2 regions of the Lentibacillus cibarius genome follow, and region 1 is predicted to be linked to the other one. Evidence: a T-box and tRNA genes for the amino acid it is inferred to sense, from the RefSeq annotation. Region 1 holds a T-box; the other holds one or more tRNA genes.
The links. The T-box of region 1 lies ahead of serS (serine--tRNA ligase). A T-box ahead of a tRNA ligase gene usually reads a tRNA of that ligase, here a tRNA-Ser.
Positions count from the first base shown of each region.

Region 2: it encodes a tRNA-Ser, which carries the amino acid that the T-box ahead of serS (serine--tRNA ligase) is inferred to sense. The anticodon was not compared.

Region 1 covers NZ_VCIA01000001.1:1,938,899-1,943,324, reverse strand. The annotation lists gene FFL34_RS09220 (hypothetical protein) at 1-113, shown strand, start outside; gene proC (pyrroline-5-carboxylate reductase) at 130-942, opposite strand; tRNA gene FFL34_RS09210 (tRNA-Ser) at 1,404-1,494, opposite strand; gene serS (serine--tRNA ligase) at 1,570-2,844, opposite strand; T-box leader at 2,901-3,126, opposite strand; gene pdxT (pyridoxal 5'-phosphate synthase glutaminase subunit PdxT) at 3,159-3,749, opposite strand; gene pdxS (pyridoxal 5'-phosphate synthase lyase subunit PdxS) at 3,765-4,426, opposite strand, start outside.
Region 2 covers NZ_VCIA01000001.1:343,604-348,029, reverse strand. The annotation lists gene FFL34_RS01800 (Na/Pi cotransporter family protein) at 49-1,674, shown strand; tRNA gene FFL34_RS01795 (tRNA-Asn) at 1,999-2,073, shown strand; tRNA gene FFL34_RS01790 (tRNA-Met) at 2,077-2,150, shown strand; tRNA gene FFL34_RS01785 (tRNA-His) at 2,158-2,233, shown strand; tRNA gene FFL34_RS01780 (tRNA-Ile) at 2,251-2,327, shown strand; tRNA gene FFL34_RS01775 (tRNA-Ser) at 2,336-2,426, shown strand; tRNA gene FFL34_RS01770 (tRNA-Phe) at 2,467-2,539, shown strand; gene sodA (superoxide dismutase SodA) at 2,826-3,437, shown strand; gene FFL34_RS01760 (MFS transporter) at 3,595-4,426, shown strand, end outside.

The DNA of each region.
Region 1 (4,426 bases):
TCGGACATATTCGGGTGTCGGCACCCGATGAATTTTTCTATGCCTTCTATGGCATGATTGCAACACTCCACACACAGGCAAAAGTACAAGAAAACAAGGAGTGCGGTGCATAAACCGCGCTCCTACTTATCACTTTTTCCCTAATTCAATCGAGCGTTCACGAGCAGTTTCTACGCAGCCCATGACTGTTTTTTGGAATTCACCTTCATCCAACGCTTCCAGTCCGGCTTGAGTGGTTCCTCCAGGACTTGTGATATTTTTACGCAACTGTGCCGGATCCAGACCGGATGACTTCAGCATTTCTCCAGCACCGGCAATTGTCTGTATAAGCAATTCATGTGCAGTTTGTTTGTCGAGCCCAGCGGCAACAGCCGCCTCTTCCATCACTTCAACCAAATAATAAACATAGGCAGGTCCGCTTCCTGCAATCGCCGTCACCGTATGCATATCTTCCTCAGCTACTTCCGTTGCCGTTCCAATTGTACGAAACAATTCAAGCGCGGTATGAAGATGTTCTTCAGTGGCGAGCCGCCCTCTCGTTACCGCTGTAGCAGATTCACCAGCTGCTGCCGAGGTATTTGGCATTGCCCGGATAACCGGTATTTCACGGCCCAGCATTTCCGATATCGTATCCGTTGATACACCGGCGGCAACAGATATAAGTAATTGATCGGTATTCAAATAGTCACGAATCGACGCAATCGCAGTCTCCATATCATACGGCTTCACAGCAAGCAATACGATACGGGCATCAGTAACAGTCTCCTGTTTATCCTCAACGTACTGGATCTGGTACTGCCTCTCTAAATGTTCCAGTCTTTCGAAGTCCGATTTGTTTGTTACCAGAATGTCTTCTTTTGCTAAAAATCCGCTGGCTAATATACCGGATAAAATTGATTCAGCCATGGATCCAGCCCCAACAAATGCCATTTTTTTAGTCATCAAGAAAAACCTCCTCAAAAAAGAATAAAAAAGCCCCACACCATCCTTATAAAAGGACGGAGTGGGGTTCCGTGGTACCACCTTTGTTGGCATAGAAAACATCATATGCCCGCTCAATTTGATAACGCATCGTGTATGCGGTCAGACATTGCTGACAACTCCAAGGCAGGTTTCACGACAGCATCATCCGATGGGATCTCGCAGCCGGTGAATCCCAATCTCTTACGGCAGCTTTTTCGCTACTGACCTCTTCTTCGTTCGTTTACCTATTTCCATGTACTATACCTGCTGCCACTCATCATGTCAAGTGTTAATCAAATTAAATTTGTAATTTTACCAAAAATGCACCTTTAACAGCGAAATTTAGCTTTCCTCGTCCTGTGCGTCGAAAAAAAACCGCTACAGTTGATATGTAACGGTCGTGGTGGTTTATCTCCAAATTATGCGCTTTTGAAATTAAATGGAGGAGGTAGAGGGATTCGAACCCCCGCGCGGTTTGACCCGCCTGTCGGTTTTCAAGACCGATCCCTTCAGCCACTTGGGTATACCTCCGTAAGACAAGATATACTATATCATCCATATAAAACATTGTCAACGGAGGTATTTAAAAATTTAAATCTTATTTGCCTACTTTATAACTTCCTTACCGCCCATATACGGCCTTAGTACTTCCGGCACAACAACTGATCCATCTTCCTGCTGATAATTTTCCAGAATAGCGGCAAGTGTTCGGCCAACTGCAAGACCGGAGCCATTCAATGTATGAACATATTCCGGTTTTCCTTTTTCCTCACGGCGAAAGCGAATGCCGGCACGTCTTGCCTGGAAATCCTCAAAATTGGAGCAAGAAGAAATTTCACGATAGGTTTCCTGGCTTGGGATCCATACTTCAATATCATACTTTTTAGCCGCAGTAAAACCTAAATCCCCTGTGCACATGCTCATGACGCGATATGGTAAGTTCAATAGCTGTAACACCTTCTCCGCATGCCCTGTCAATGTTTCCAACGTATCATAGGAATCTTCCGGTTTGGTGAAGTGAACCAGTTCCACTTTGTTAAACTGATGCTGGCGGATCAATCCACGCGTATCCCGACCGGCTGAACCTGCTTCGGAACGGAAATTCGCACTGTAAGCCGCATACTTTCTTGGAAGGTCGTCAACGTTTAAGATTTCACCTCGGTGATAGTTCGTCACTGGCACTTCAGCTGTCGGAATCAGAAAATAGTCCCACTCCTCCAACTTAAAAACATCCTCGGTAAATTTAGGTAGCTGCCCTGTTCCAGTCAGGCTTTCGCGATTAACAATCTGTGGCGGCATCATTTCCGTGTATCCATGTTGATCTGCATGCAAATCCATCATAAAACTAATTAGTGCTCGTTCCAGTCGTGTTCCAAGCCCTTTATAAAATACAAAGCGGCTTCCGGTGACTTTGGAGGCACGCTCAAAGTCTAAAACATCCAAATTTGCAGCTATGTCCCAATGTGGTTGTTTTTCAAAGGGGAATTCCTGAATATCCCCCCAGCTGCGCACTTCAACATTATCGTCTTCATCTTCGCCAACTGGGACACTCTCATGCGGAATGTTCGGGATGGAGAGCATCATCATTTCCAACGTTTCTTCAATCTCTTTCAGTTCTCCATCAAGTGCCTTTATATTTTCGCCAACTTCCCGCATTTCTTTAATAGCCGGTTCAGCATCTTTTTTCTCCTTTTTCAAAACAGAGATTTGCTTGGACGTCTCATTACGTTTAGCCTTCAATGATTCCACTTCAGAAATTAATGTACGGCGACGCTCATCCAATTCACCAAACTTCTCTAAATCAGACAAATCCTCCCCGCGATGGGCTAACTTCTCCTTTACCTCCTGAAAGTTATTACGTAAAAATTTCATATCTAGCATGGTTATATCCTCCTTTAAATGTTATGAACGATAAAAAACTCCCGTCCCTGAACTGATTCAGGGACGGGAGTTTTTATTCCCGCGTTGCCACCCTTATTGAAGAGAAATGCACATCTCTCTTCCGGCTTCATCGGATAACGGCTGTTGACCGGGTTTACCTACTGAAAAGTTTCAGTAAACCAGCTCAAGGACGGATTCACAAGTTGCCTTCATCGGTTTTCACCCGCCACCGACTCTCTGTAGAAAGCATTGCTTATTACTATTTCCTTTCATAACTGTTCATCTCATTATTTATAAGCATAGCCAATTTCTCGTTAAGATGCAAGTGTATTCCTTGATTGTTCCACCATTTCAGCAAAATATGCAATCAATCGGTTATCATCAGTCAATTCCGGATGAAAAGCAGTGCATAAGCAGTTGTCTTGTTTCGCTGCAACAATCCGATCTTGGTAGACAGCTAGGACCTCCACATCCGGTGCAGCCTCCGTTATATATGGAGCACGGATAAACACGGCTTGAAAGGTATCTCCGACATGCTTAACGTCCAGTTTTGCCTCAAAGCTTGCCACTTGTCTGCCAAATGCATTTCTGGCAACAGTCATATCCATCAGGCCAAGATGGGCATCTGCTTGTCCTTCAATCGCGGAAGCCATCAAAATTAATCCAGCACAGGTGCCGAATAGCGGTTTTCCTTGCCTTTTTAAATCCCTGATAGCATCGGAAAAACCGTAACTGTCCATCAGTCTACGCATGGTCGTACTTTCACCGCCCGGTAGAATAAGCCCGTCCAATTCCTTGAGTTGTCCGACCTGTTTGATTTCTAAAGCACTTGCTCCGGTCTCTTCAATAGCGCGGATGTGTTCACGGACCGCCCCTTGTAATGCGAGTACACCGATTTTAGTCATGGTCATTCCTTCTTTCTATTCGCTACGGTCTTGCATCCGGTCATGCGCTTCTAATGTACCCATTTCAATACCCTTCATGGCAGTTCCAAGATCTTTGGAAAGCTCACCAATCAATTTATAGTCCGTATAATGGGTGGTCGCTTCCACAATGGCTTTGGCAAATTTCTCCGGCTGATTAGATTTGAAAATACCAGAGCCGACAAATACACCATCCGCTCCTAATTCCATCATCAATGCTGCGTCTGCTGGTGTTGCCACACCTCCTGCAGCGAAGTTTACAACAGGGAGACGTCCTTCCTGTTTGATTTCTACCAGCAGTTCATATGGCGCACCAATTTCTTTTGCATAGGTCATCACTTCATCGTCTGACATAGACGTCAGTTTTCTGATTTCTGACTGAACCTGGCGCATATGACTAACAGCTTCAACGATATTGCCTGTGCCTGGCTCACCTTTCGTACGTAGCATGGACGCACCTTCACCAATACGTCTTGCTGCTTCTCCAAGATTACGGCAACCACAAACAAACGGTACCGTATAATCTGACTTTTTCATATGGTACACGTCATCCGCCGGTGTCAAAACTTCACTCTCGTCAATATAGTCAACACCCATTGCTTCCAGTACACGTGCTTCGACGATATGACCGATACGTGCCTTGGCCATGACCGGAATCG
Region 2 (4,426 bases), 1.6 Mb from region 1:
AATAGGGAAGGTATGTGACAACTTTCAACACGAAAGGGTGGCGTTTTTTTGGATATTGATGTACAAAAACTGCTGTTCGAATTTATTGGCGGACTGGGAATCTTCCTGCTTGGTATAAAATATATGGGGGAAGGACTGCAGAAGTCTGCCGGTGATCGGCTGCGGGAAATACTTGACAAAACGACTAGTAATCCTTTTTTTGGCGTATTGGCGGGAATTATTGTAACTATTCTTATCCAAAGTAGTTCTGGCACGACGGTTTTGACTGTTGGACTTGTTAACGCAGGTTTTATGACACTTCGGCAAGCCATAGGTGTTATTATGGGTGCCAATGTCGGCACAACAGTAACTGCCTTCATTATCGGAATTGACCTGGGTGAATACGCACTACCCATATTAGCTATTGGTAGCTTTTTGTTATTTTTCTTTAAAAGCCAGAAAGTCAACAATATTGGACAAGCTATCTTCGGGTTTGGAGCTCTGTTCTTTGGATTGAAGTTGATGAGTAGTGGGATGGCACCATTAAGAAGTCTTGAAGCGTTTCAGGAGCTTACGCTGAAAATGAGTGAGCATTCAGTGTTGGGTGTTGTCATCGGTACATTGTTCACATTCATTGTTCAAAGTTCCAGTGCTACAATCGGTATTCTACAAGGATTATTTTCTGAAGGGGCAATTGAATTGAAAGCTGCATTACCCGTATTATTCGGTGATAATATTGGTACGACTATTACGGCGGTTCTTGCGTCAATTGGGGCAAGTGTTGCGGCTAAAAGAGCAGCTTATGTTCATGTGATATTCAATTTAGCGGGCACCACTGTTATTCTGTTACTATTAGGCTTTTTTACAAATTATGTTGATTTATTGCAATCATCATTAGAATTGAATCCAGAGATGACTATTGCATTTGCACACGGCAGTTTTAACCTTTTAAATCTCATTATTCAATTTCCTTTTATTGGGGCATTGGCATGGGCGGTTACAAAAATCATACCTGGGGACGACACTATTGTGGAGTATAAACCAAAACATTTGGATCCGATATTCATCCAACAATCAGCTACATTGGCACTGGATCAGGCTAAAGCAGAAATCATACGTATGGGTGAATATTCATATAAAGGTCTAGAAGAAACTAATTTATATTTAACAACCAGAAACCAGAAACATTCGGAAATGAGTATGCAAATTGAAGGCGCACTAAATAATCTAGACCGTCGAATAACGGATTATTTAGTTGAACTTTCCGGGGAATCTATGTCTGAACTCGATAGCGCCAAACATACGCTTCTGATGGATTCTGTTCGTGATATCGAGCGTATTGGTGACCATTTTGAAAATATTATTGAATTGATCGATTACAAAATATCTAATAAAGTTAATTTGACCGAGCAGGCACAGGAAGACCTTAACAATATGTTTGATTTGACCATTATGACTGTTAAGCAGTCAGTTGAGGTATTGGATGAACATGATCGCGAAAAGGCGCTGGCTGTCGTACAAAAGGAAAATCAGATAGATAAAATGGAACGCGAATTCCGGAAAAAACATATTATTCGTATGAATGAAGGATTGTGCACTGGATCGGCAGGGATTGTCTTTGTGGACATCATCAGTAACCTGGAACGTATTGGTGACCACGCGGTAAACATTTCAGAAGCAGTTCTTTATGAGTAAATAACCTCGCTCAACTTGATGGTATGGATGTAAATATCGGTACTGTGGATATACAGCTGCCGATATTTTTCATCCCATATATGAGCGGTAAAAAGCTTCACTATTGAAGTTTTTAGTATGTTTTTCACATGAATATAATTCTACTATTGAAATTGAGTGTTGAACATGCTATAGTAATGAATGTTGCTTGTTTACTTTTTCGTATTTACCACGACAATAAAATTTTATTAATAAACTTATTGACATATTTTGTCGGACATGGTAAATTATATTTCGTCGCTAATAAAAGTAAAATGAAAATCATCATGTAAGATATTATTTCATTCCACAGTAGCTCAGTGGTAGAGCTATCGGCTGTTAACCGATCGGTCGCAGGTTCGAATCCTGCCTGTGGAGCCATATGGCGGTGTAGCTCAGCTGGCGAGAGCGTACGGTTCATACCCGTGAGGTCGTGGGTTCGAATCCCTCCACCGCTACTTTATGGCGGCCGTGGCGAAGTGGTTAACGCACCGGATTGTGGCTCCGGCACTCGTGGGTTCGATCCCCACCGGTCGCCCCATAAATTATAATTAAATAGGACCCTTAGCTCAGCTGGTCAGAGCTATCGGCTCATAACCGATCGGTCGCAGGTTCGAATCCTGCAGGGTCCACCATTCTACTCGGAGGTATACCCAAGTGGCTGAAGGGATCGGTCTTGAAAACCGACAGGCGGGTCAAACCGCGCGGGGGTTCGAATCCCTCTACCTCCTCCATACATATTTAACAGCGCAATAAAAAGTAAATACCTGAAACGGCTCGGTAGCTCAGTCGGTAGAGCAACGGACTGAAAATCCGTGTGTCGGCGGTTCGATTCCGTCCCGAGCCATCTTTTTAAACAAGCTTAAATGCTTGTTTTTTTAAAAGATAAGAAACTATAAAATTTAGCGATATAACTTTTACTTGCAAGGTTAAGCCACGTCCAGCTCCAACGTATAGGACGTGCCGAACTTAGCATGCTAGCGACTAGCGCAATTTCCTTCACCTACGTCCGATAACATATACATGGTGTAAAAGTGCATATTGTTTGCAAGTGTAACTAGGCTTTGGTACGGTAAAATTAAAAGGTTGATTCTTCAATCTTTTTAATAAAGATTTAAGGGAGGTTATATACAATGGCTACATTTGAATTACCTGAACTGCCATATGCATACGATGCTTTAGAACCTACTATTGACAAAGAAACTATGAATATTCACCACACAAAGCATCATAATACTTACGTAACGAAGCTGAATGCTGCGCTGGAGGGCAATGCTGATCTTCAGAACAAGTCACTTGAAGACTTAATCAGTAATCTTGATGCTGTACCGGAAGATATCCGAACGGCTGTCCGTAACAATGGTGGAGGACATGCCAATCATAGCCTGTTCTGGAAAGTCATGTCACCAAACGGCGGCGGTGAACCAACTGGTGAATTAGCTGATAAGATTAATGAAAAGTTTGGAAGCTTTGATAAATTCAAGGAAGCATTTGAGACAGCTGCTAAAGGACGTTTTGGTTCCGGTTGGGCATGGCTTGTTGTCAACAATGGTGAACTTGAAATCACAAGCACACCAAATCAGGATAATCCAATCATGGATGGTAAAACACCAATTCTAGGCCTTGATGTTTGGGAGCATGCATACTATCTCAAATATCAAAATCGCCGTCCTGAGTACGTTTCAGCATTTTGGAATGTAGTTAACTGGGATGAGGTTGCTAAAAATTATAACGAAGCAAAGTAAATACACTCTCTAAAAAACACGGGCTAAGTGCCCGTGTTTTTTTATGTTCAATTAAATAACAGCATTCGATTAACGCCGTTTTCTAAAATATCCGTCATTACATAACCATGCTTTCATTTGTTCAAACTATAACTGAACAAAAAAGGAGCAGTGGATTATGCACAAGACTTTACAAGCTTTCACGGGAAAAATGGATATTAATCGGGATCTTATTTTGCTGCTAGTTATAGGTGGCCTGTACTCGCTAAGTATTTTTCTTTCCAATACCTTTGTTAATGTGTATTTATGGCGTCAAGCGGGAGATTACAGCACTATCGCTTTTTATAACTTAGGCATTTATCTTTTCCAACCAATCACATTCATTTTAGCTGGGAAGATTGCCAAAAAAGTTGACCGTGTTATCGTACTTCGTTTAGGGGTAATATGTTTATCTCTGTTCTTTTTGAGTGTCTTGTTTATTGCTGAGAACGCAGCAACATATAATTTTTTGCTTGGCAGTGTATTGGGAATTGGATTTGGATTTTATTGGCTGGCATTCAATGTGCTTACATTTGAAATTACCGAACCCGAGTCGAGAGACTTTTTTAATGGATTTCTAGGAGTTCTACAGTCTTTCGCCGGTATGATTGGTCCTATACTTGCGGGTACAATAATCGCGAAAATGGAAGAGACGATTGGATATACAGTTATTTTCACTGTCTCTTTTTGTCTGTTTATTGCTGCTGTTGTCTGCAGCTTTTTCTTGAAACGTCGTCAGGCAGAAGGACGGTTTCATTTCAGGCGTGTCTTGGGAGAGTGGAATCATAATAAGAACTGGCGAAAAATCCTGAATGCTCACATTGCACAAGGTCTTCGGGAAGGGATTTTTCTTTTTGTCATTACCATATGGGTGTTTGTTGCAACCGGCAGTGAATTTTCGCTTGGTATGTTTAACCTGCTCCTGTCGGGTTTATCATTTGTGCTTTATTTTATCGTAACCAGATGGATAA